2 regions of the Bacillus sp. GW823-FHT06B01 genome follow, and region 1 is predicted to be linked to the other one. Evidence: riboswitches for the same ligand, from Rfam matches in the RefSeq annotation. Region 1 holds a riboswitch; the other holds the start of a gene.
What was found. A riboswitch is a leader RNA that binds a small molecule or an ion and turns the genes downstream of it on or off. The one in region 1 is predicted to bind thiamine pyrophosphate.

Region 1 (3,388 bases):
CTTCCTTGAGTAGGGAATTTGAAAACTGCTGGAATGGAAGTAGTTTGAGCCGTTTGAGCTTGTGATTGATTTTGCATCACATAATGTTTTGCTACGTATCCGTATCCTGTGCCAAAACGAATTTTATACCAAGTTCCTACAGTTTCCACTACTTGTATTTGTGTACCATTTTGTAATGAACCAAGTAGTGCACTACTTGTACTAGCGTTGCCACGTACATTAAGTTTAGGTGTTGCAACTGTGTATTTCGTATTATTTTGAACTGTGATGCCTTTTACTAACGGCTGTGAACCATTAGACACGAATGCTTTTTGTACGTAACCTGTTTTGCCATTATGTAAAATTTTATACCACTCGCCTTGTTCTTCTTGAATGGTAACGAATTTCCCATTTGGTAATACATCTAAAATTGAAGATTCTAAATTAGGTTCAGAACGAACGTTTAATGCATTGGCATTAACGATGTATTGATTATTAGATTGAAGTTTGTTTTTTAGTAGAATAGCATCTTTTTGTACGTAACCTACTTTATTATTAACAGATACTTTATACCAGCCATTAGTTGTTTCAAGTATGTTCACTTTCGTATTAAAGCGAATTGTATCAATTGAAGAGCTATTTGCGTTATCTTTTGTATGTAAGGCTACTTGATCGACTTTGACATATCCAGTTTTCACATTAGATAATTGTTCAGCGTTGGCTGTTTGTACATTTGTTTCTCCCATAGAAGGAAGTAAAGAGGCAATTGCGACAGTAGTTGCTGTTAAAGCAGTAGCTTTCATATTCATATAATAGAGACCTCCTCTAGTTGTATAGTTGTAATTTTATTATAGTATAAAGATATAATATAGTGGGTGTATTCACATAAATGTAATATGAACTCAATATAAAAATAAATTTTTTAAGGATAATGATTCCTTTTTATCCAATTAATTAGGATAATAATTTCTAACATAGAATATAAGTATTATATAGTTTTGTTATTTCGTTGACAATTGGGAAAATTAAAACAGTTGATGGTGTCTTATTACGATGTTATACTGACAGTGTTAATTTCATAGTTTGCTAGGAGAGCTGGTGTTGCCAGCTGAGAGTAGGCCGTAAGCCTTTGATCCTTTTCATTACCTGATCTAGATTATGCTAGCGTAGGGAAGCAATTCGGACACTAATAATGAGTCCCCGTTTCTTTGCGTATAGAAACGGGGCTTTTTTGTTTGAAAATTTCATATTGAAACCACTAGGGGTGCTTGTTGTGCTGAGAGAGGAATAATCCTTAACCCTTACAGACCTGATCTAGGTAATACTAGCGAAGGGAAGTGGAACAACGAATAAATTATAATTTTATTTGCTGTAACCACTTCTTATTTAGAAGTGGTTTTTTATTTAGATATATAAATTGAAAGGGGATAGCGAAATGAAATTTTGCGATAGATTATTAGAAACTGTACAACCAGTTTGGGAGATGAGCCATAATCATCCGTTTGTAGTAGGTATGGGAGATGGCACATTAGAAAAAGATAAGTTTCAGTATTATATTATTCAAGATTATTTATATTTGTTAGATTATGCAAAGCTATATGCGATTGGTGTTGTAAAAGCAACGAATCCACAAGTAATGGGGAAATTTGCTGAACAAATTGATGGCATATTAAATGGAGAAATGACGATCCATAAACAATATGCAAAAAGACTTGGTATTTCTATAGAGGAGATAGAATCTGCAAAACCATCTGCTAAAAATTTAGCCTATACAAATTACATGATGTCTGTATCTCAAAATGGCACACTTGCGGAATTAATAGCAGCACTTCTTCCATGTATGTGGAGTTACTGGGAAATTGGAAAGCGTTTAAACGATATTCCTGGAGCAAGAGATCATGAGTTCTTTGGTGAGTGGATTCAAGGATATAGTTCAGAAGAATACGGTAGCCTTTGTATTTGGTTAATAGATTTATTAAATGAAATGGCAGTTGGAAAGTCTGACAAAGAGCTAGATCGATTAGAGGAGATATTCCTATATTCCAGTCGATTTGAATATTTATTCTGGGATATGTCCTATCGTAAGGAGATGTGGGGATTTGAGGAGCAAGAACATACTACAGTTTCATAATGTTTCTTTTCATTATGATGAGAAACCAATCATCAATGAATTAAATGCTTCTATACAAGATAAAGAGTTTGTAAGTATTATTGGACCGAGTGGATGCGGCAAAAGTACTCTATTTCGCCTTATTACAGGTTTAGAAGAAGCAAGTACGGGACAGATAGAGCTGACAGAAATAAAGAGCCATCCTGTAGGGTATATGCCCCAAAAAGATATGCTCCTGCCATGGAGAACGATTATTGAGAATGCTGCCCTACCGCTAGAGTGCCAAGGTGTACAGAAGAAAGAAGCACAAATAAAGGCAAAGGAACTGTTACATAAATTTGGCTTACAAGGGTATGAGACAAAATATCCGAAAGATTTATCTGGTGGTATGAGACAACGCGTATCTTTTATTCGAACTTTATTAACAGGCGGGGAGATATTGTTGTTAGATGAACCGTTTAGCGCGTTGGACGCTTTAACGAAGGCATCTTTGCAAGAATGGCTGTTTGAACAATGGAAAGAGTGGGAAAAAACAATTTTATTTATCACTCATGATGTGGAAGAAGCGTTGTTTCTTTCTAATCGAATTTTAGTAGTAGAGCAGCAACCGATAACTACTTTAACCGAGAGGGTTGTACCACTTGATTGTAATCGAATAAGAAAAGATTTATATAAGCCTGAAGTGTTAGCGCTTAAAGATGAGCTTCTTAGTATGTTACAAAGGCAGGTACTCGTATGATGAACCGGTTGAAGGAGCTATTACCTGCCCTTACACTTTCTAGTATTTTACTTGTCATGTGGGAAATTGGCGCAAGAATTGTAGACGAAATGTACATTTTACCGTCACCGTCTGCAATTGTGATGAAGATCTGGAAACTAAAAGATATATTATTTACGGTTCATTTGCCGGCAACCTTATCGGTCGTTTTAATAGGTGTGGCTATTTCTATCGTACTTGGGGTAGGGCTAGCGATGTTAATGAATGCGAGTAATTGGATGGAGAGAGCATTTTATCCACTATTAGTTGCCTCACAAACGGTTCCGATTACAGCGCTTGCTCCGCTCTTCGTTTTATGGTTTGGATATACGATCTGGAGTAAGGTTGTTGTTACTGTTTTAATTACGTTTTTCCCAATCGCGGTCAATACGTATGATGGACTACGCAGTACGAAAAAAGAATGGGAGGAGCTATTAGTTACGTATGGGGCAACGAAAAAAGATGTTTTTCTTAAATTAAAATTGCCGTCTGCTCTTCCTTATTTTTTCTCAGCTTTAAAAATTGCAGTTCCGCTTAGTGTA
Region 2 (3,388 bases), on a different contig from region 1:
GTGTAACGTATTATTGGTATAAATGACTACCAGTGTCTTTAAATTCTTTCGCTTTCTCTTTCATCCCTTTTTCAATTGCTTCTGTCGTTTCTAAATCATTGTCTTTCGCATATTCACGAATATCATTTGAAATTCTCATACTACAAAACTTCGGTCCACACATTGAACAGAAATGAGCCGTTTTCGCGCCTTCTGCTGGCAATGTTTCATCGTGATATTCCATCGCACGTTCAGGGTCTAAAGATAAATTAAATTGATCGCGCCAACGGAATTCAAAGCGAGCTTTTGAAAGTGCATCATCACGCTGATGAGCCGTTTTGTGCCCTTTCGCAAGATCAGCTGCATGTGCAGCAATTTTGTACGTAATAACCCCCGTGCGAACATCATCTTTATTCGGCAAACCTAAATGTTCTTTCGGCGTTACATAACAAAGCATCGCCGTTCCGAACCAGCCAATCATCGCCGCTCCAATTGCCGATGTAATATGGTCATAACCTGGTGCAATATCTGTCGTTAACGGCCCAAGTGTATAGAACGGCGCACCCTGACAAATATCAAGCTCTTTCTCCATATTCTCTTTAATTAAATGCATCGGTACATGCCCAGGTCCTTCAATCATCACTTGCACATCATGTTTCCAAGCAATCTTCGTTAATTCACCAAGTGTTTCAAGCTCAGAAAACTGTGCTTCGTCATTTGCATCTGCAATCGAACCTGGACGTAATCCATCTCCAAGAGAGAACGAAACGTCGTACTGCTTCATAATTTCACATATCTCTTCAAAATGAGTGTATAAGAAGTTTTCTTTATGATGGAATAAACACCACTGTGCCATAATTGAACCACCACGTGAAACGATACCTGTTGTACGCTTTGCAGTAATCGGAATGTAACGAAGTAATACGCCCGCGTGAATCGTAAAGTAATCAACACCTTGCTCAGCTTGCTCAATTAACGTATCACGATACACTTCCCACGTTAAATCTTCTGCAATTCCGTTTACTTTTTCCAGCGCTTGATAGATCGGTACAGTCCCAACTGGTACAGGCGCGTTACGAATAATCCACTCACGCGTCGTATGAATATTTTTACCTGTAGATAAATCCATAATCGTATCCGCACCCCAGCGCGTTGCCCACGTCATCTTCTCTACTTCTTCTGCAATTGAAGAAGATACAGCAGAGTTTCCGATATTTGCATTGACCTTCACGTGAAAGTTACGGCCGATAATCATCGGTTCTGCTTCCGGATGGTTAATATTCGCCGGTAAAATGGCACGACCTTCCGCGATTTCCTTACGAACAAACTCAGGCTCTACTCCTTCACGAATCGCAACATATTCCATCTCAGACGTAATGATGCCATTACGCGCATAATGCATTTGCGTAACGTTTGCCCCTTGCTTTGCTCTAAGCGGCTGACGATCCATTTGCGGGAAAACAGGCGTATGTTTCAAAGCCACTTTCACACCGTCATCCTCTGGTTTCACTTCGCGCCCTTCGTATGCTTCTACATCTCCGCGCTCCAGGATCCAAGAGTGGCGCGGCGCCTGCAATCCCTTTTCCAGTTCCACCTTATACGCAGGATCAGTATAAGGACCGCTCGTATCATATACACGAATTGGCGGATTCGGAATACCGTTCGTTTCGCTTTGTTCAATCTCACGCATCGGCACTTTCATACCCGCGCATGGTCCATCCACATACACTTTCTTACTTCCTGGTAAACTCGATTTCAATTCAATTTGCTCAGCTGAAACAGGCTGTTTCATAACCTTTGTTGCCCCCCTGTACGTGACAAGGACGAGATATGGCCAGCGTATGCCAAAATAAAAAGAGCCAGGTCCATAAAAAAATAAGGACCTGGCTCATAAAGACATCATTATGTAAAGCCGTTAACTTCCCTACGCTGGTACGAGCCAGATCAGGTCCAAAGGGTTAAGAAGTTCACACGCTTCTCTCTCAGCCTACGCATACGTTAGGCACCCCTAGTTTATCACTGATTTAATTTTCAATACTTTCCCATCATACACTATAATCTGAAAAATGCAAACTTTATTTCTTTTGTTGTTTATGGAATCATCCACGTTAAATAATATGCCTGTACATACGTCATAATACCAACAATAATTACGAAGAATAAACTATGCTTCACTGTAAAGCGGAATAAATCTGATTCTTTTCCAGCAAGTCCAACTGCCGCACAAGCAATTGCAATCGATTGCGGAGAAATCATTTTTCCTGTTACACCGCCCGTTGTATTTGCTGCAACGAGAAGTACTTCAGATACACCGACTTGCTGCGCTGTAATCGCTTGTAAATTCGAGAACAGTGCATTCGCTGACGTATCGGATCCTGTTAAAAATACACCGATCCAGCCTAGGAATGGTGAGAAGAACGGGAATAGTCCGCCAGTTCCTGCAAGTGCTAATGCTAATGTAGAAGATAGACCAGAATAGTTTGCGATAAACGCAAATCCTAATACGAATCCGATAGATAGAATTGGCATCTTAAGCTCATTTAACGTTTCTTTAAATGTTACTACTGCATCTTTTGCACTCATTTTCAAAATAAAGATAGAAATGATACAAGCAATTAAAATTGCTGTTCCCGTCGCTGATAAAATATCTAATTTCAAGATTGCTTCATAAGGCGTCGGTTTATTTACAATTGGCTCTGCTTTCATTACTAAATTGTGTAAGCCTGGAACTTCAAACTTAAACACAAGGCTTTCCAAAGCACCGCCTGGAGCAAATAACGCTTTAAAGAAACTTTGGCTCCAAATGACTACCATCACAGTTAAAATAATGAATGGAGACCATGCTTTTACTACTTTTCCTACCGTTAGTTTTGGCATAGATGTTGCCGTCGTTGTCGCAGCTACTTCACTATTTGCTTGTTTAGACTGATAAATTTCTTTCGGCTGCCAAACTTTTAAGAATAGCGATAAACTCACTAAACTTACTAGTGCTGACGTAATATCCGGAAGTTCTGGTCCTAAGAATGTCGCTGTAATGAACTGCGTAATTGCAAATGAGCTACCTGCTACAAATAGAGCAGGCCATGTTTGTCTTACCCCTTTAAATCCATCCATTAAAAATACGATAAAGAACGGAACAAATAATGATAAGAACGGTAATTGATGCCCAGCCATTTGTCCAATTTTATGCGGATCAATACCTGTTACTTGTCCAGCAACTGTAATCGGAATTCCCATCGCTCCGAACGCTACGGGTGCCGTATTTGCGATTAAACAAAGACCCGCTGCATATAAAGGATTTAACCCAAGACCTGCAAGAAGCGCTGCGGTAATCGCTACTGGTGCACCAAATCCTGCTGCCCCTTCCAAAAATGCTCCAAATGAAAAACCGATTAAAATAACGAGTAAA

Region 2: it holds a riboswitch for thiamine pyrophosphate, as region 1 does, so the genes downstream of both, thiC (phosphomethylpyrimidine synthase ThiC) here and tenA (thiaminase II) in region 1, are expected to answer to the same signal.

Annotation. Positions count from the first base shown of each region.
Region 1 is NZ_JBXAHR010000003.1:4,295-7,682, forward strand. It holds gene AC1Q8N_RS13080 (SH3 domain-containing protein) at 1-788, opposite strand, end outside; TPP riboswitch at 1,058-1,169, shown strand; TPP riboswitch at 1,230-1,332, shown strand; gene tenA (thiaminase II) at 1,415-2,110, shown strand; gene AC1Q8N_RS13090 (ABC transporter ATP-binding protein) at 2,079-2,828, shown strand; gene AC1Q8N_RS13095 (ABC transporter permease) at 2,828-3,388, shown strand, end outside.
Region 2 is NZ_JBXAHR010000004.1:284,929-288,316, reverse strand. It holds gene thiC (phosphomethylpyrimidine synthase ThiC) at 11-1,771, opposite strand; TPP riboswitch at 1,884-1,999, opposite strand; gene lldP (L-lactate permease) at 2,071-3,388, opposite strand, start outside.